DNA from 3 places in the Aerococcus sp. Group 2 genome. Region 1 is predicted to be linked to each of the others. Evidence: predicted binding sites of a transcription regulator. Region 1 holds the regulator's gene; each other region holds the start of a gene.
The links. The regulator NrdR, encoded in region 1, represses ribonucleotide reductase genes. The targets are predictions, from matches to a motif close to ACACNATATATNGTGT.
Positions count from the first base shown of each region.

Region 2: JFU01_RS03795 (deoxynucleoside kinase) is a predicted target of NrdR. The motif match lies at 4,457-4,472, and genes of this name have one in related genera.
Region 3: JFU01_RS08570 (vitamin B12-dependent ribonucleotide reductase) is a predicted target of NrdR. The motif match lies at 3,679-3,694, and genes of this name have one in related genera.

Region 1 is NZ_CAJHPA010000005.1:5,191-12,153, forward strand. It holds gene polA (DNA polymerase I) at 1-2,165, shown strand, start outside; gene mutM (DNA-formamidopyrimidine glycosylase) at 2,870-3,682, shown strand; gene coaE (dephospho-CoA kinase) at 3,696-4,304, shown strand; gene nrdR (transcriptional regulator NrdR) at 4,405-4,926, shown strand; gene JFU01_RS07040 (DnaD domain protein) at 4,923-6,326, shown strand; gene dnaI (primosomal protein DnaI) at 6,323-6,963, shown strand, end outside.
Region 2 is NZ_CAJHPA010000002.1:313,137-320,099, reverse strand. It holds gene JFU01_RS03805 (glycogen/starch/alpha-glucan phosphorylase) at 565-2,847, shown strand; gene pnuC (nicotinamide riboside transporter PnuC) at 2,997-3,749, opposite strand; gene JFU01_RS03795 (deoxynucleoside kinase) at 3,767-4,396, opposite strand; gene JFU01_RS03790 (bifunctional 4-hydroxy-2-oxoglutarate aldolase/2-dehydro-3-deoxy-phosphogluconate aldolase) at 4,857-5,483, shown strand; gene JFU01_RS03785 (YigZ family protein) at 5,614-6,261, opposite strand; gene JFU01_RS03780 (DEAD/DEAH box helicase) at 6,419-6,963, shown strand, end outside.
Region 3 is NZ_CAJHPA010000007.1:50,003-56,965, reverse strand. It holds gene rpoC (DNA-directed RNA polymerase subunit beta') at 1-3,565, shown strand, start outside; gene JFU01_RS08570 (vitamin B12-dependent ribonucleotide reductase) at 3,861-6,443, shown strand; gene JFU01_RS08565 (cob(I)yrinic acid a,c-diamide adenosyltransferase) at 6,564-6,963, shown strand, end outside.

The DNA.
Region 1 (6,963 bases):
AATCCATCCAAACAGATCAAGGGATCAGCCCTGAACAACTCATTGATGTTAAGGGATTGATGGGCGATAATTCCGATAATTATCCTGGTGTGACTGGAATTGGGGAGAAGACCGCCTTGAAACTAATCCAGGAATTCGGTTCCATGGAAGAGGTCTATGCTAATATCGATCAAGTCTCCGGGAAAAAACGTAAGGAAAACTTAGTCAAGGATAAGGACCAGGCCTTTTTATCCAAAAAATTAGCCCGAATTATTCTTGATGCTCCAGTTGAAAAATCCCTGGCAGACTTAAAATGCCAAGGCATTCAGGCTAAAGATTTGGTTAACTTTTATCGTGAGATGAACTTCAAGCAATTTATGGAAAAATTCTTAGCTAACTCTGGGGCTGATGCTGACTTTGAATTAGAGGATTCCAGCTGGGAAGTCCCTGATTATCAAGTCCTTGACCAAGTTGAAGCTAAGCATTTCACCCAAGACCAAACAGCCCTCTATCTAGAAATGTTCGAAAATAATTACCATGAAGGGGAGTTAATTTACCTTGTTTGGGGGAATAAGGATCATATCTACTTGGCCTCACCAGACCTGGTGAAGGAAAGCCAAGCTTTCAAAAATTGGATAGAAGATCCCCATGCTAAAAAGGTCCTCTATGATGCTAAACGCAGCCAAGTGATCTTAAAAGGCTTGGGGATGGACTTAGAGGGGGTTAGTGATGATGTTCTAATCGCATCCTATCTCATCCATGCCCGTGATTTAAGTGGCGATGTGGCTAATGTGGCCCGAGAATTCAATTTGGATTATCTAGCCTATGATAGTGAAGTCTATGGGAAAGGCAAGAAAGTGGCGGTTCCTGAAGATAAAAACCGTCTTTATGACCACCTGGTAGCTAAGGTATCTGTTATTAATGACCTACTACCTATTATTAAAGATCGCCTAGAAGCGGATGAGATGGTCGAACTTTACCGAAAAATTGAACTCCCTCTAGCCCAAGTTCTAGCTAAAATGGAAATTATGGGGATTTCCGTTGACCGCAGCAGGCTGGTAGGTTTATCCCAGTCTTATGAAGAGCAACTTGACCAGCTGCAAGAAGAAATCTACCGGGAAGCCGGGGTTGAATTTAATATTAATTCCACCCAACAGCTGAGCAAGATTCTCTTTGAAGATATGGGCCTAAAGGGGGGCAAGAAAACCAAGTCTGGTAACTATTCAACGGCCCAATCTGAATTGGAAAAATTACAAGGGGTGCCCATCATTGATTTGATCCTAGCCTATCGTCAATTAGCTAAGCTCCAATCCACTTATGTTCAAGGAATCCTCGATTATATCCACCAAGATGGCAAGGTACACAGTCGTTTCATTCAAACCCTAACCACTACCGGACGCTTAAGTTCAGCTGATCCGAACTTACAAAATATTCCTATCCGTACCGAAGAGGGGCGTAAAATTCGCCAAGCCTTTGTGCCTTCTCATCCGGACTGGGTCATTTTCTCATCGGACTATTCGCAAATTGAATTACGTGTCCTTGCCCATGTTTCTGGTGACCCTCATCTTCAAGAAGCCTTTAAAGAAAATAAGGATATCCACACCGCTACAGCGGCCAAAGTCTTCCATAAAGATGAAAAGGACATTAGTAAGGATGAAAGACGTCAAGCCAAGGCAGTCAATTTTGGAATTGTTTACGGGATTAGTGACTATGGTCTCAGTCAAAACCTTTCGATTTCTCGTCAAGAGGCCAAGGCCTTTATTGATAAATACTTTGAAATTTATCCTAAAGTGGCTGAATATATGGATAAGAGTGTGGAAATCGCCCGTGAGGCTGGATACGCTAAAACCCTCTTTAACCGCCGTCGCTACCTTCCTGACTTAAAGGCTAAAAATTATAATGTTAGGTCCTTTGCCGAAAGAACCGCAATGAATTCGCCAATTCAAGGGACGGCAGCCGATATTATTAAGGTAGCCATGGTTGAGATGGATCAAGCCTCAAAGGAACAGCAACTTCAGGCAAATCTCCTACTCCAAGTCCACGATGAGTTAATTTTTGAAGTAGCCAAAGAGGACTTAGAAGACTTAGCTGCCTTAGTTAAAGACGTCATGGAAAATGCAGTTTCCTTAGACGTCCCATTAATTGTTGATAGTAACTATGGGTCCACTTGGTATGATGCCAAGTAGGAAAATCTAAGAAAGGTTTTAATAGAGAAGATAGGCTGGGGCAGGAGTTTTAAGCCTTTCAAATAAAGGGAGTAAAACCTGATTTAAAAATTAGCTTTGCTGGCATTTTTATAAACGAAGGGAGACTATTGAATACGGTTCTCTCTTCGTTTTTTGTTTTAGCTGTCCGAATCTGAGGATATAGTATGCCTAGCGTTTTCGTCCTTTGTTGTGACCGTCGCACTCTTCAGTTGAGTTCGGAAGGGTGAGGGGATGTCCTTTCAGAAAAGTTGAACGATCAGCAAGCTGATCTTATCATCTTTTCCTCCAAGGAATCTCTCTCCCTGATCCTTCCTCTCATCCTTATAACCGAGCTTATCCCAGTTTTCTCCAGTTGCTATAGCTGTTCGAAGTGGAGCGAGTTACAGATATAGTATGCGTAGCTCTCTCCCCTCTTATTGCGCTTGTCACACTCTTTCAAACGTGCTCCGGGTGCAGATCGAACTCCACTTCACTAAAGGGCGACGAATTCTTTTTAGAATGCTTACGCCCTTTAGCTCCAGTTGCTATAGCTGTAGGAAGCGAAGCGACGTACAGATATAGTATGCGCAGCGTTTTCGTCCTTTGATGTGACCATCGCACTCTTTACTTTATTTATGGTTATTGTTTGATTAGAATAGGTTAGACTGCTAACAGTGTTTTAGCGGGATGAAGGAGGCTAGTTAATGCCAGAGTTACCTGAAGTAGAAAATGTGAGACGGGGGCTTAATAGAGCCCTTCCTCAAGCCCAAATACAGGATGTGGAAGTAAAATGGCCAAAGATTATTAATTGCCCAGCCCAAGTCTTTCGCCAAGCCATGCAAGGGGAGACCTTTGAACGAGTCGACCGTTATGGAAAATACCTGTTTTTTTATTGGAGCGATTACGCCTGGATTAGCCATCTGCGGATGGAAGGCAAGTATTTTGTCTGCGATAGGCAGACGCCGGTTTTAAAGCATAGTCACCTCATCTGTCACTTGCGTGATGGCAGGGACCTACGCTATTATGATGTGCGTAAATTTGGTCGGATATCCTTATTTTCTCGTCAAGATATGCCCCAAGCTATTAAAAATTTAAAACTCGGTCCAGAACCCTGGGATATTAGCTTGGATCAATTCCAAAAAATATTAGCGGCATCCAAGCGCCCCATTAAATCATTAATACTGGACCAGCAAAAAATTGCCGGAATTGGTAATATTTATGCTGATGAATCTCTATTTCAAGCGGGAATTTATCCAGGTCGGCCAGCCAATTCGTTGACTGACCAAGAGACCTTGCTCCTATTAGAAGCCATGCGAGATATACTGAGTCGAGCGGTAGACTTAGGCGGCTCTAGTGTGCGGACCTATCAGAACACCTTAGGGGAGGACGGTCAATATCAAAATTATCTCAAGGTTTACCAGCGCCAGGGCCAAGCCTGTTTAAATTGTGGAAGAACCATTGAGAAAATTAAGTTAGGACAGCGAGGGACGCATTTTTGTCCCAATTGTCAGAAATAAAGGGAGTGTATGAATGACTTTTCGCTTAGGATTAACAGGGTCAATTGCTACAGGAAAATCTACTGTTTCTAATTATTTTAAAAAAGTTGGTTTTCCGGTAGTGGATGCAGACCTGGGGGCTCGAGCTGTCGTTGAGCCGGGAACACAGGGTTTACAAGCTATAAAAGAGCATTTTGGAGAGGATTTTCTCTTTCCCAATGGCACCCTTAACCGGAAGAAATTAGGGGATGTGGTCTTTACAGATAAGGATCAACTCAAAGCGCTTAATCAACTGCTCTTGCCTTATATCTATGACTGGGTCAACGACCAAGCCCAGTCTTACCAAGACCAGGGCCATCAATTGATTGTTTTGGATATTCCTTTACTCTATGAGACCAAGTACCAGGATGCTTGTGATGCGGTCATGTTGGTTTATGTTCCTGAAAGTATTCAACTACAACGATTGATGGACCGGGATAATTTAAGTGAAGACGAGGCCTTTGACCGCATGCTGTCTCAATATAATATTGAACAGAAACTTCGCTGGGCAGATATTGTGATTGATAACCAGGGCAGCATCCAGCAAACGGAAAAGCAAGTCGAGGCCTGGTTGAGTATCCAAGGCTTTCAAGCTATAAAATAAGCTGACCAAGCTGGATTTTGCCCCTTATCCTTCCGCCTTTAAACTGTGCTATAATTAATAAAAGAAATATTTTAGAAAATGTCCAAGGAAGGTGAATATTGTGCGCTGCCCCAGATGTCAAGATAATAATACGAAGGTAATCGATAGTCGGCCTGTGGAGGAAAATACATCGATAAGAAGGCGACGCCTATGTACGCAATGTGATTTTCGCTTCACGACCTTTGAACGGGTAGAAAAGATGCCTTTACTGGTTATCAAGCGGGACGGTACCCGGGAAGAATTTTCCAAAGAAAAATTATTACGGGGCCTAGTGAGATCCTGTGAAAAACGGCCAATCGCCCTAGAGACCTTAGAAGAAGTGGTTAAGAATATCGAATCGGACATTCGGCAAAAAGGACAAAACGAGGTGCCTTCAACCCTAATAGGGGAAATGGTCATGGATATTTTGCCCAAGATCGATGAAGTTGCCTATATTCGCTATGCCAGTGTCTACCGTCACTTCGAAGATCCTACCGTCTTTTTGCAAGAAATTGAGCAGTTGAAGCAAATGCAAAAAAATAACGCGGAGGGGCAAACGAATTTAGACTTAGAAGCCAATAACGCGGAGGAAGATCAGTCTTGAATCCATGGGAAAAGTTAAATCCACGTGAACCTCTCAAAATTATCCTCACACAAATTGTTTCCAATGCCGATCTGGAAGTCTTAACCTATCTCTACCAACCAATTATTGGCGCTGAAGCTTTTGCTCTCTATATGACTCTTTATGCCTATATTGACCGTTCGACTTATCAATCAGAAGTAATTAATCATGGGGAAATTATGGACCAATTGGTTTTTTCTAAAGAACGCTATGTCAGAAGTAGGCGCCGATTAGAAGCCATTGGCCTCTTACGTAGCTACACCCAGCAAAGTGGTCAAGCCCCAGTGCAGGCCCTCTATCAGTTGTTAGCGCCGGTTTCTTCTGAGCAGTTTTTTAAGGATAGCTTAATGACTAGCTTACTTTTAGACCATGTGGGGGAAGTGCGTTTTAATTCCTTATTAGACCGCTTTAGCTTTGAAAAGATTGCTGATAGTCAGGAAAATGACTGGCAGGAGGTCACAGCGACTTTTCAGGATGTTTTTCATCTGTCCCAAAGCAGTCGCCAATTGACTGAAAGCGAAAAGCAAAGCTTGTTAAAGAAGCCTAGTAAATCCCTTATAAAAACTAGCCTGGTCAGTGATTTTGATATGGCTTATTTTACTGAGTTGGTACAAAGGTCGTTCCTCAGTGAGCGGGCGGTCAGTCAAGAAGTTAAGGAGATGACCCAAAGCCTCCATGCTCTCTATGGCTTGGATGAAGTTGACCTGTCCCAGTTTGCCATTAAGGCAAGTAATGTAAGAACCAACCAAGTGGACATTAATTACTACCAAGGCCTAGTGATCAAGGCCATGGCGGACCAACCGGTAAATAAACGACCTGATTATCAAATGGACCAAGCCAAGCAGCAGACCGAGAGTCAGGGTCAGGATTTACCCAAAGAAAATCAGGATGAAGCTAGTCTAGCCTTGATCAAGGCGGCTAAGGCTTATCCGCCCCTAACCTTTGCTAAGACTATCAAAGAACAAAAAAACGGCTATCTAACGACCAACGAGATAAAAACCTTAGAGATGGTCATGAATAAGGGCCTTATCGATGGACCGACCTTGAATATTATGATTCACTATTATTTGATCAGCCAGGAAAGTTCAAGTATCGTCAGGTCGACCTTTGAGCGGACAGTGGATGATTGGAGTCAAAAAAATATTCAAAGTCCGGAACAGGCGCTGACCTATCTCAACAAACGGACTAAACGGATTCAAAAACAAAGACAAAGCAAAAATAAGCGGCAAAATACCAAACGTAAGACCTATCAAGAATTACAGCCCGCTTGGTTTAATCAAAAACAAGAGACGGCAGATAAAGAGGAAAAAATGGACCATGAAAGTGTCCAAGCCTTAGCCGATCGGATTCGGGCATTGAATAGTGAGGAGGGAGACGAATGAGAAATATTGGGGAAGATATCAGCCATGAGCTCAATAAAGGCAACTTTCGCCAACGCTTAGACCAAACCAAGGCCCAAGTTTTGAGTGATCCGGATGTTAGACAATTTATTGATAAGCATAAAGAAGACTTGGACCAAGAAACGATTGACCGTTCGATATCGAAACTCTATGAATTTGTTCAAGAAAAAGAACGGATAAGGGCGGGGAAAAGGCCCAAATTTCCTAATTTCTATCCTAAGCTCATTATGAATTTTAATTATATTGATATTGAATACCAGGCGACTGATGAATTCCTCGCCGCCCAAAAAGAGCGGGAGAAGAAGCAACGGGTCACTTTACTGGAAATGCCTAAGGATTTAAAGCGAGCCTCCTTCCAAAACTTTGACCTGACCGATCCTAAACGGCAAGCTGCCTTGGAGAAGGCCATTGATTTTGTCGAAGCCATGCAGTCTAAGCCCAAGCAATTTCATCAAGGCCTTTATTTACATGGTCCTTTTGGCGTGGGGAAGTCCTATTTAGCGGCAGCTGTGGCAAACCATTTGGCTGAGCATGGTTTCACGACCACTTTGTTCCACTATCCTACTTTTATTAGTGAAATTAAGAGCGCTATCAAAGATAATCGTGTTAACCAGCGACT
Region 2 (6,963 bases), on a different contig from region 1:
CACTTTTGTCAGCGAGCAGGTTTGGATAGAGTGTGACGGGTGCACCAAAGATCGATAGAGCTACGCATACTATATCTGTAACTCGCTAACGCTTCGAACAGCTATAGCAACTGGAGCTAAAGAGCAAAAATTCTTGAAAAGAATTTCTTGCACTTTAGTGAAGTGGAGATCGATCTGCACCCGGAACACGTTTTGGAAAGGATGTGAGGACGCCGTTTAAGACTTGAATCATTGGAAGAAAATACCACAAGCACAGGGAACTGTGCGTTGGAATTTTCTGAAGCAACTTCAAGTCTGGCGTCTGAATTCAACTAGAGAGTGCGACAAGCGCAAAAAGAGGGCAGAGACCCTCTTTTTTATTAATTCAAACATGTTTCTTCTACTAACTAAAGACCAGTCGTTTTATAATTTAAGTGGATAACTCTTGTTTTTATCTCAGGGGAAAATAGAAAACGCTTGCTCAATGAGATGAAATCAGCTATTTTAATAATATATTACTTAAATTTTTTAAAGTGGATACAACTTTTTAGTTGTTATTATCCAAGTACGAGAAAGGATCCACCTATGAATACAATGGCAGCTATGGCAAAAAATCAATTTCATAAGTCCATAGAAGATATTAGTGACCAGGAACTTTATTATTTATTACTCGATTTAATCAAGGATAAAAGCAAAGGCTTAGCCACTAATCACAGTAAGAAAAAACTTTATTATGTATCGGCAGAATTCTTGATTGGTAAATTACTGGTCAATAATCTCTTAAACTTAGGGATCTATGACCAAGTTGAAGAAGAATTACAGGCTCACGGCCGCTCTTTAACGGAAGTGGAACAAGCAGAAAAAGAACCTTCACTCGGTAATGGAGGGTTGGGACGCTTGGCTTCTTGCTTCTTAGATTCTATTGCCAGCTTAGGCATGAACGGGGACGGCATCGGTTTAAATTACCATTTTGGTCTTTTCCGTCAGTTTTTCGATAATAACCAACAAACGGCCAAGCCTGATGATTGGTTAGGGGGGAGAACTTGGTTAAACAGCACCGAGACTACTTTTACCGTTCCCTTTAAAAATGGGCCAGTCGCTTCCACCTTATATGAGATTGATATTATTGGCTTTAAAAAAGGGGAACGTAACCGTCTCCGCTTATTTGACCTAGACACGGTGAATTCTGATTTAATTCAATGGGGAACTATCCAATTTGATAAGAAAAATATCCCTGAAAACTTGACTCTTTTCCTCTATCCTGATGACTCTGACCATGCGGGACGGATGCTGAGAATCTATCAACAATACTTTATGGTCTCTAATGCCGCCCAATTGATTATTCGTGAAGCTCTGGATCGAGGGTCCAATCTCCATGATTTAGCTGACTACGCGGTCATCCAGATTAATGATACCCACCCTACCTTCATCATTCCTGAATTAATCCGACTCTTAACTGAAGACCATGACTTTACTTTTGAAGAAGCGGTGGCAGTTGTCCGCCAGGTAGTCGCCTTTACTAACCATACTATTTTAAGTGAGGCCTTGGAAAAATGGCCACTAGCAGATATTGAAGCCGTTCAACCGGAAATTGCTAATATTATTTGCCGCTTGGACCGTCTGATTAAGGAAGAGTTTCCCGATAATCATGCGGTTGAGATTATCGATGGCTCGAACACGGTCCATATGGCCAGCATTGCCATCCACTTTGGCTTTTCGACTAATGGTGTGGCCCGCTTACATTCGCAGATCTTGGTGAATAGTGAGCTCAAGGCCTTTGCCGATATTTACCCAGAAAAATTCTCCAATAAAACTAATGGGATCACCTTTAGACGTTGGATTATGGCTGCCAATCCGCGTTTGGCCCATTTAATTGACCAAAGCATTGGCGACCAATGGCATCAAGGAATCTCCGATCTTAGCGGTTTAAGTAAAGAAAAGGACAATAAGGATTTTATGAATCAATTAGCCCAAATTAAGCAGGCTAATAAAGACCGTTTAGCGGAACATTTAAGGGTAAGTAAACGGATCGAGATTAAGCCAGATTCGATTATTGATGTTCAAATTAAACGGATCCATGAGTATAAACGCCAACAAATGCTGGCCCTTTATATTATCTACAAATATTTTGATATCAAGAACGGCAACCGGCCGCAAACCCCAATCACCATTCTTTTTGGGGGCAAGGCCGCTCCAGCCTATACCATTGCCCAAGATATTATCCACTTAATTCTCACCTTGTCAGCACTGATTAAGGAAGATCCTGAAGTGGCTCCTTATTTACAGGTTGAGTTTGTCCCCAACTATAATGTCACGGAAGCAGAATACCTCATTCCGGCGGCGGATATTTCTGAACAAATTTCCTTGGCTTCAAAAGAAGCGAGTGGAACGGGTAATATGAAATTTATGCTCAATGGTGCCTTAACCATTTGTACCTTGGATGGGGCGAATGTGGAAATTGCTGAGCGGGTAGGGGAAGACAACATCTACACCTTTGGTAAGTCTAGTGATGAGATTATTGACCTCTATGCGAATAACGCCTATAATCCCCAAGATTACTATAATCGTCCCGCCATTAAAGCCCTGGTCGACTTTATTGTGAGTCCGGAAATGATTCGTTTAGGCCACGAAAGTCAATTACGGCGTCTCTATGAAGATATCAAGAACAAGGACTACTTCATGGCGATGATTGACTTAGAAGAATACATTGCCCTCAAAGATAAGATGTACCAAGACTATGAAGACCAAGAAGCTTGGTTGGATAAGGTCCTAGTCAATGTTTCAGAAGCGGGCTACTTCTCCAGTGACCGTACGATTTTGGAATATAATGAGGATATTTGGCACTTAGAAGTCGACGATCCTGAATAAACGATTAAAAAGACATCAGTAAAACAAAAATGCAGCAAGACTAAGGACTTTGCTTGAGAAGTAGGAGCGATCAGAACTTCTCAGCAATCCTTTTGTGCTTGCTGCACTTTTTTATTTATTGTGTTGTTGAAGATGGAAGCGACAAGTTTTTAGTCGATGCATTCGTTTTCGTATTCTAAGGCAGAGCTCTTTCCTTTAGACCAGATAATTAAGCCAGCAATCCCTTGAGCTAACATGCCTAGGTAGGAGAAACCCACGATCAGGTTACCTGCTTGTAACCAAAGAATCACGGAAAGGATATCGTTAATTAACCAGAGATAGTAGCCGTCCTTGTGACCAGTCACTTGACGTTGTTGGGCGGTAAAGGAAATCCCGTTAGTGATGGCGTCTAAGACAATTTGTTGGCCACCTAATACATAGGAAAAGGCCCCTAAACCAATAGTCCAGAAGAAGACAGCTTGGCAAATAATTTTTAAATTAAAGTATTGGTCCACATGGAGGTCACCATTTTCGTCCCGACGTTTAGCCCAACTGAAGTGGCCAACAAATTCGGTGATGAGATAGTAAATAGATGAAAACATATCTCCGTATATTCCTAGGATAGCGGCAGCGGCAATCCCGAAGATGTTTTGAATCCCGTTAACAATAAAAGTGGGTTGCCATTGAATGGCTAAGGTCCAAGTGCCTAAAAATCCAAAGATACTCATCCCTAGAGACATAAGGATGTTAAGGTCAAATTCTTGGCTGGTTAAACTGGTAATAATTCCGTATAAATTAAATCCCAAGGAGACGATAAAACCAAAAGCGATGATGGCTAATTCCACCTTGTTGAGTGGTTTTAAGGCGCGGTGAATACATTCTTTTAAGGACAGGGTCTTAGTGGCTTTGTTTTGTTCTTGCATATATCTTCCTCGTTTTCCTATTGAATTTTTTCTAAGTAAGTGTCAATGCTATCGAAAATAATTTGGGCGTCTTGGGGGCGATGAATGTCATAATTGTCCACATTTAGCCGCATTTTAGGTGACTGGTCATAGTCTGCATACCATTGCCCATAGTGGCTGTGGAGTTGACGGTAATAATCGTAAAGGCCGTTATCAGAACTTGGTTGTTCATAAACCCGGCCCCGTTTTTTGATGTTTTTGACCGCGTTGTCTAGGGAACTATCTAAAAAGACTAAGAGGTCAGGAGCCTTTTTAGGTAGGCTGTCTAATTCTTCCATCATGTTGGCTAGTAAGTCACGGTAGATGCCAAACTCTTCTTCAGAGATATTCCCGTTTAAGACATTCAAATAGGTGAAAAGCTCGTCTTCGTAAATACTACGGTCCAAAACGTTATTATTATCGAAAAAGGCTGCCTTAATATTTTTAAAGCGTTGGTTTAAAAAGTAAATCTGTAAGGAAAAGGCATATTTCTTGGGGTCTTGGTAATATTTATCAAGGATGGGGTTTTCCTCGACAGGTTCGTAAAATACTTTTGTGCCTAAATATTCAGCTAATTTTCCGGCATAGGTCGATTTCCCTGCGCCGATGGTTCCAGCAAAAACTATCACTATTGTAATCCCTACTCTCTAACTATATATTGTGCTGTTTCCTTATAAAAATAAGTGTAAATACTATATCTTGTGTCCGAAAAGTATTCTATCATAGGATATTGATAAGGCCAAGGAAGAAATTTTCCTGCGCTCTTTGACCTATTTGACTAAGCTTGAGACTGCCTGGATGGCTCGGCCTAATTATTTTTAAAATTTAATTAATCTTTTATATTTGGGGGCCTTCTTTATAAAAGTTCTAAAAAGAGCGATAAGCTGATGAAATCGCTTGCGAAAGCGTTAACAAGCTGCTATAATAAGCTTGTGAGTCCCTTACAATGCTTACCCAAAACCTGTAAGGGCTTTTTTGTTTTCAAGGAAATATAAAGCAGTCTGGGGCTTTTTTCTAGCAAATCTTAGTAATCGTGTTAGACTGAATAATAATAAGCAGCGTAATTTCAATGAGTGGAGGACATTAGCTATGGCAGAAACTTTTAGAGAACGATTGGGTAAAGAGCAACTCTTACCCTTATACACGGTCAGTGACTTAGGGTCGGTAGCCCTAGCTGAGGCGGTTTTAAGTGAAAACAACTTATCCTTTATCGAAGTGACCTACCGCAGTGACCTGGCTTCTCAAGCCATCCAGCAATTGGCGGATAGGGGCAAATTAGTTGTGGGAGCAGGCACAGTCCGTGACTTGGATACCGCCAAAGACGCCGTTGACCATGGCGCGCAATTTATTGTTAGTCCTGGTTTATCGACTGAAGTGGTCAACTATTGTTTAAAACAAGATATTCCTGTCTTCCCCGGAGCAGTTACTCCAAGTGAAATCATGCAAGCCATGGATTTAGGCCTTGATGTGGTGAAATTCTTCCCAGCCAATGTCTATGGGGGGCTGTCAGCGATTAAGTCTTTAGCAGGGCCTTTCTTTGATATCCAATTCATCCCCACTGGCGGGGTCAATAGTGACAACTTCACCGACTATTTAGCCAATGATGCCGTATTGGCAGTGGGGGGCTCCTTTATCTTGTCTGAAAAAGAGGTCTTAAAAGATGAAGGAAAAACAGCCTCAGATAAATTAGTGGCCTTAACCAAGCAGCTCCACTAAACTTATTGGAAGGAAAACACCCAGCTTTTAGCGGCTGGGTGTTTTTTGGAGGGAAAATTTTTTAGTCAGTTAAAATTGGCAGGAAAATAAGCCTGATCTCACCCCTTGGGGTAAGATCAGGCTTATTTCTTTATTGATCAGTATCGACCGGGACAGGTACGTCCACATAGACCTCTTCACCAATATGAAAGCTGGCTTGGGCAGCAGTGAGGTTGGTGAGTTCTTCTTGGAGTTTGTCCACTTCTTGGCTGGGGACGCCTAAGTGATAGGTCACCTTTTCTAAGTAGGTGGTATCTAGGAGAGAGTAGGGAGAGTTTTCCACCCAATAGGCCATGCTGCCGTTGAGGGAATAATCGATGGTTACATCGACTTGGGTTTGCAAGCGGCGTTCAACCACACCAATCTGGTGGACGGCTTCGGAAACGGCACCGCTATAGGCACGGACCAGACCCCCGGCTCCTAATTTAGTACCGCCGAAATAGCGGGTAACCACACAGGCAACGTTTTTTAAATCCATATTTTTTAGGACTTCCAGCATGGGCACTCCAGCTGTTCCGCTGGGTTCACCATCATCGAGGGCCCTTTGAATTTCATTACGCTCACCGATTTGGTAGGCGACACAGTTGTGGGTGGCCTTATAATGTTCTTTTCTGACTTCTTCAACAAAAGTGTCGGCTTCTTCCTTCGTGTAGGCGCGCTGAATCCGACAAATAAAGCGTGATTTTTTGATTTCTATTTCATGTTCACCAGCACATTTAATGGTACGGTATTCAATCATTGATGGCTCAGCTCGTTTCTTTTTATTTTCTCCTTATTGTAACTAAAGCAGGTCTAAACTTCAAAAGTCTCCTTTTATTCGTCAATTGAGAGGGGGAATTTGGCCGTTAATTACGGATAAATAGTTTAGTCAGGTGATGAAGAGAGGATGAATAAGCGTGCAAGACTTACTTTTAGGACGGCTGCTGGCGGCGAGTGAGCTGCCCGATGACCTTGATTTAAGCGGTATTCCTAGTCTCCCAGCGATTAAATCTGAGGGAAAGCAATTAATTTGCCAGCGTTGTTTTAACCAGCTGGCTTTTCAGCCTAATCCTTGTCTTTGTGACGGCCCGTGTTTTTATTGTTTAAATTGCCTGGCCTTTGCCAAATTAAGGACCTGCGACCGGCTTTATTATGACCTAGATCCTCACTTTTACTTTAGAGATTTATGTCGGGAGCAAACTTACCTAGAATGGCCTGGAACCCTATCACCCCAGCAAGAGCAGTGTGCTAAACAATTATTGATTTCCTATCAAGCGGGGCGCGACCACTTGGTTTGGGCGGTCACTGGGGCAGGGAAAACAGAGATGATTTTTCCCCTAGTGGACTATGCCCTCCGTCAGGGTCAGCGTATCGCCTTGGCTACGCCTCGGGTCGATGTCTGTAATGAGTTATTCCCCCGCTTTCAAGCTGCCTTTCCGGATATTGATATTCTCCTCCTCCA
Region 3 (6,963 bases), on a different contig from region 1:
AAAACCAGAAAAAGACGGCCTTTTCTGTGAACGTATTTTTGGGCCAACCAAGGACTACGAATGTGCTTGTGGAAAATATAAACGGATCCGTTATGCGGGTGTGGTATGTGACCGTTGTGGGGTTGAAGTAACCAAGGCCAAAGTCCGTCGTGAACGGATGGGCCACTTGGAATTAGCTTCACCAGTTACCCACATTTGGTACTTTAAAGGTATTCCTAGTCGGATGGGCCTGATTTTAGATATGAGCCCACGGTCTTTAGAAGAAGTGATTTATTTTGCTTCTCACGTGGTTATTGACGGTGGTGATACACCTTTAGCTCCTAAGCAATTGCTTTCTGAACGGGAATACCGGGAGTATAAGGCAGAATATGGTGACCGTTTCCAAGCAGGCATCGGTGCTGAAGCCATTAAGGAACTTCTACGCCGCGTAGACCTTGATAGCGAATGTGCAGAATTAAAAGAAGAATTACGGACTGCCAAGGGTCAAAAACGGACCCGGGCCATTCGTCGCTTAGACATCATGGATGCCTTTAGAAAATCCGGCAATAAACCGGAATGGATGGTTCTTGATGTGATCCCTGTGATCCCACCTGAACTCCGTCCTATGGTGCAACTGGATGGGGGCCGTTTCGCAACCAGTGACTTAAACGACCTCTACCGCCGGGTGATTAACCGGAATAACCGTCTAAAACGTTTATTAGACCTCAATGCACCAAATATTATTGTTCAAAATGAAAAACGGATGCTCCAAGAAGCCGTTGATGCCTTAGTCGATAATGGTCGTCGCGGCCGTCCTGTGACTGGACCGGGTAACCGCCCATTGAAGTCCCTCTCCCATATGTTGAAAGGGAAGCAAGGTCGTTTCCGTCAAAACCTCTTAGGGAAACGGGTGGACTACTCTGGACGTTCCGTTATTGCCATTGGACCACACTTGAAGTTCTACCAATGTGGTCTGCCTAAAGAAATGGCTCTAGAACTCTTTAAACCATTCTTGATTCGGGAATTGGTGGACCGTGAAATTGCCACCAATGCTAAACATGCTAAACGGATGATTGAACGTAAGGATGATGCTGTTTGGGAACCTCTCGGAGAGATCATGCGTGAACACCCGGTACTACTTAACCGGGCACCTACCCTCCACCGTTTGGGGATTCAAGCCTTTGAACCAGTCTTGGTTGAAGGGAAGGCTATCCGTCTTCACCCCTTAGCCTGTGAAGCTTATAATGCCGACTTTGACGGGGACCAAATGGCGGTCCACTTACCTTTAGGAGAAGAAGCCCAAGCTGAAGCTCGTATCTTAATGCTGGCCGCTTCCCACATCCTAAACCCTAAAGATGGTCAACCAGTGGTTACCCCATCCCAAGACATGGTCTTAGGAAACTACTACTTGACTCAAGAAGAAGCCGGGATGACTGGGGAAGGGATGAAGATTTCCTCACTCAGCGAAGCCCATATTGCTTATACTAATGGGGCGGCTCAATTGCATACTCGGGTGGTAATTAGTCCGAAACACTTTCCTAAATATGCATGGACCGACCAACAAAAAGAACAATTAATGATTACTTCTATTGGTAAATTGTTCTTTAATGAGATCATGCCGGCTGATTTTGCTTATATTAATGAGCCCACATCAGAAAACTTAAATGGTCAAACCGCTGATCGTTTCTTCGTCAACCCTGGGGAAGATACCGAAAAAGCGATTGCTCAATTAGAGACCACGGCGCCATTTAAGAAGGGCTACTTAGAAGAAATTATCGCCGCCATCTTCAAGCGCTTGAAGGTTACTGAAACCTCCCAATTCTTAGACCGCTTGAAGGCTCTTGGTTACTACTACTCCACCAAGTCAGGGATTACCGTTGGGATTGCTGATATTACCGTTTTAGATGCCAAGGACCAACACGTGGACAAGGGGCACAAACGCGTTGACAATATCATGAAGCAATACCGTCGTGGTTTAATTACCGATGACGAACGCTATGACCAAGTCATCAGCACTTGGAATGATGTTAAAAACGACATTGAAGACGAATTGAAACACAGTCTGTCTCCAGACAACCCATTCTTTATCATGATGGACTCTGGTGCTCGTGGTAACATCTCCAACTTTACCCAATTAGCGGGGATGCGTGGTTTGATGGCGGGACCAAGTGGTAAGATTATTGAACTGCCAGTTACTTCTAACTTCCGTGAAGGGCTATCGGTTCAAGAAATGTTTATCTCCACTCACGGGGCACGTAAAGGGATGACCGATACCGCCTTGAAGACGGCCGACTCTGGTTACCTAACTCGTCGTCTGGTTGACGTGGCCCAAGACGTGATTATCCGTGAAAATGATTGTGGAACCGACCGTGGCTTAACCGTTTCAGCCATCAAAGAAGGAAACGAAATGATCGAAAGCCTGGCTGAACGTCTGACTGGTCGTTATATCCAAAAAACGGTTCGTGATCCAAAAACCGGTGAAGTTCTCGCTCACCATAATGAGCTGGTTTCACCAGAAACCGCAGCTAAAATTGAAGCTGCTGACCTCAAACATGTTACCATTCGTTCTGCCTTTACCTGCCGGACCCGCCATGGGGTATGTAAGTACTGCTACGGTTCTGACCTAGCAACCAATGGCGAAGTCGAAGTCGGTGAAGCAGTTGGTATCGTGGCTGCCCAATCCATTGGGGAACCTGGTACCCAGTTGACCATGCGTACCTTCCATACCGGTGGGGTTGCCGGGGATGACATTACCCAAGGTTTGCCTCGTGTTCAAGAAATCGTTGAAGCCCGTCATCCGAAAGGGCAAGCGGTGATTACTGAAGTGACCGGGGAAGTCGTGGCCATTGATATTGAAGAAGAAACCCGGACCAAGACGGTTACCGTCAAAGGGGAAACTGACGAACGGGAATACAAGGTGCCTTACACTGCTCGTATGAAGGTTAGTGAAGGTGACTTGATTGAACGTGGTGCCCAATTAACAGAAGGGTCCATTGATCCCAAAGAATTGCTCCGGATCACTAATTCCCTCACCGTAGAAAACTACATGTTAGCGGAAATCCAACGGGTTTACCGTCAACAAGGGGTGGACATTAACGACAAGCACGTGGAAGTCCTCCTACGTCAAATGATGCGTAAGGTAAGAGTCTTAGATCCAGGCGCTTCTGACTTGTTGCCAGGCCATTTAATGGACATTGGTGAATTTGAAGATGCCAATGAGGAAATCATTAAGACTGGCCAACAACCAGCTACCTGTCAACCAGTCCTCCTAGGAATTACCAAGGCAGCCTTGGAAACCAAGTCCTTCCTATCTGCCGCATCCTTCCAAGAAACTACCAAGGTCCTCACTGACGCTGCCATTAGCGGTAAACGGGACGAGTTACTTGGATTGAAAGAAAACGTCATTATTGGTAAGATAATTCCTGCTGGTACTGGTGTCGGTCGCTACCGTCACATGGAACCAGAAAAATTAGGTGTGGAACAAGTTGTTGAAGTGCCGGCCCATGAGCCATCCGACAACGAAAATCCAGCCGAAATTGCGACAATTACCAAACCAATCGATGAAAACTATAGCGGTATGCCTTAATTAAGGTAGATCCCATTAAAAGAGGATAGGCGCATATCCGACTACAAGATATGCGCCTCTCTTTTTGCCCAAGGCCATGGGACTGGGCTTTAACCGCTTCAAGCAAAGCAACAACACTATATATAGTGTTGTTGCTTTTTAATTGATACTATATATTGATTTTTTAGCTTGCTTTCTGCTTAAGTTTTTCCTATAATAGCAATGCAGCTAATTTTTAGCCGATAGACCATTAACTTAACTCACGCTAAAGCAGCTGAAAAGTCTACAAACAAGTAAAGTATAAAGGAGATTCATTATGGAAACTGCGATGAAGAATATTGTGGAATGGAATAAAGAGGCGCTTAACCAAGCCATCAAATCCTTCCCTCAAGTTTATCCGATGACAGAAGATATGAACAAAACCTTCTCTGGCATCAGTCGGATGGTCATGTTGGACCGTTATTCCTTTAAAGACACCATGAAAGAAACCCTAGCCCCTGGTGACTTAGTGGTACTAACTGTCCGCCCTGACCCGCAATATCCAGGACGGGGGATCGGGATTGTCCAAGCCATTGAGAACAAGACCGCAACCATTTGGGTCGAAGAAGCCTATCGTGGGTCCCTAATGGGAGAAGAACAGGAAACTGGCCTGGTAAAACGCCCATTGGATGAAATCGACAAACCTTTAGAAATCTACTATGAACAAATTGCCAAACGGAATGCCCATGGCCTAGCAGCCATTGATAAAAATGAAGACCGCCGCCAAGAGATTGAAGCGGCCTTCTACCAAGAAGAATCCAAGGGTAACTTTGTTCCTGCCGGCAGGGTCTTATATGGTGCGGGTTCCGGAACCGATGTCACCTACTTTAACTGCTACGTTATGCCCTATGTGCCTGACTCCCGGGGTGGTATTGCTGACCACCGTAAGGAAGTCATGGAAATTATGTCCCGTGGTGGGGGTGTAGGGACCAATGGCTCAACCCTAAGACCACGTCACTCCCTGGTTCGTGGGGTTAACGGGAAGTCTTCCGGGGCGGTTTCCTGGTTAGATGACATTGCCAAATTAACTCACCTGGTAGAACAAGGCGGTAGCCGTCGTGGGGCCCAAATGATCATGTTGGCTGACTGGCATCCAGATATTTTGGAATTCATTATTTCTAAGATGCAAAACCCACGCATCCTCCAATTTATCAAGGAAAGCTCCAAGGACAGCTACATTAAACAATTAGTCGATGAAAAGTTAAAATTTGTTTATTCAACTCCAGCCCAAATTGATATGTTCCAAGCGGTGGTTGACCTCAAGGAAAAACAAGGCGGCCAAGTTAGTGATGCAGCTTACGCTGAAGCCAAGGAAAACTTGGAACTAGGTGGCCATTATGAAGTCAATGAACCCGACTTCTTAACTGGGGCCAATATTTCGGTAGCTATTTCATCCGACTTTATGGAAGCTGTTAAGGAAGGTAAGGACTGGAGCCTCCGCTTCCCAGCGGTGGAAAAATATGACCAAGAAGAAATGACCGCTTACGACACCCAATGGCAAGAAATTGGCGATGTGCGTGAGTGGGAAGCCATGGGTCATGAAATTACCACTTACCGGACCCTCCCTGCTAAAGAATTATGGCAATTGATCAACATTTGTGCCACTTATGCGGCAGAACCAGGGATTTTCTTTATTGACCGGGCTAACGAAGACACCAATGCAGTGGCTTACGGGCAAAAGGTTGTGGCAACTAACCCTTGTGGGGAACAACCGCTAGCGCCTTATTCCGTATGTAACCTGGGTGCCATTAACCTGGCCCAAATGGCGGACAAGGAAAACAAACGCCTCGACAAGAAGAAATTACAAAAAACTGTAGCTACCGCTATCCGCATGCAAGATAACGTGATCGATGCTACTCCATACTTCTTGGAAGCTAACAAGAAACAAGCTCTTGGTGAACGTCGGATCGGTTTAGGGGTAATGGGTCTGGCTGACCTCTTAATCTACTGTGAAAAACGCTATGGTTCTAAGGAAGGTAACCAATTAGTCGATGAAGTCTTTGAAACCATCGCGGTAACGGCTTACCAAACCTCCATCGAACTCGCTAAAGAACGGGGCAGCTTCCCATTCTTAATCGGGGAAAGTGAAGAAGAAACCCAAGCTTTAAGAGAACGCTTTGTCCAATCCGGTTTCATGCAAAGAATGCCTGAAAGCATCCGTGAAGACGTCTTGAAGTATGGGATCCGCAATTCCCACTTACTCACCGTGGCGCCAACCGGAAGTACCGGGACCATGATGAATGTCTCTACCGGGCTAGAACCTTACTTTGCCTTTAAATACTACCGGACCGGTCGTTTAGGTAAATTTATTGAAGTCAATGCGGATATTGTGCAAGAATACCTGGATAAACATCCAGAAGCTGATGCTGATAACCTGCCTGACTTCTTTGTATCTGCCATGGACCTAAGCCCAAGAGAACACGTTGATGTGCAAACCACTATCCAACGCTGGGTCGATAGCTCCATTTCTAAGACCGTTAATGCACCTAAGGGTTACGCGGTTAACCAAGTGGCCGAAGTTTATGAAAAACTTTATGAAGGTGGCGCTAAGGGTGGTACCGTTTATGTTGACGGTTCGCGGGATTCTCAAGTCCTCACCTTAAATAAGGATGAACATGAAGACAGTGACCAAGATTCTCAAGTCGATCAAAACAAGCAAGACGATGTGGTTGTCGTTGATGACAGTGAAGAATTACGTCAATTAGTTGACCAAGCCCAAGCTGAAGCCAATGAAGAAGAAGTGGTCTTCGGTAGCGAACTTGGCAATACCTGCCCAATTTGCCGGACCGGAATTGTCGAAGAAATTGGTGGCTGTAACACCTGCTCCAATTGCTTCGCCCAATTAAAATGTGGCTTATAATAAAATAACTTTAATAATATATGAGAAAAAGTCACTAAGTTTCTACTTAGTGGCTTTTTTATCACCATTTAAATCGTATTTATTGGAGAAATACTTTATAATGTAAGTGAGGTGATTAATATGCAAATTTATACCCGAACAGGGGATAAGGGGACGACCCGGATTATCGGTGGCCAGGAAGTTCCTAAAGATTCCTTACGTGTCAATGCCTATGGGAGCGTTGACGAATTGAATTCATGGATTGGTGTGACCATTAGCGAAAATGAATCATGGCCCGAGCTAAATGAGGAATTGATTCAAATCCAACAGTATTTATTTGACTGTGGGAATGACTTTGCTACGCCAGAGGGCAAGGGCGAGTACCGCTTAAAACAAGCCGCGATTGATTGGTTAGAAGAACGGATTGATACCTATAATCCTCAAGCCCCTGCGGTAGAATCCTTTATCCTACCCGGTGGTAGCCGTTTAGCTAGTCGTTTGCACTATGCGAGAACCGTAACCCGCCGCTGTGAACGTCACA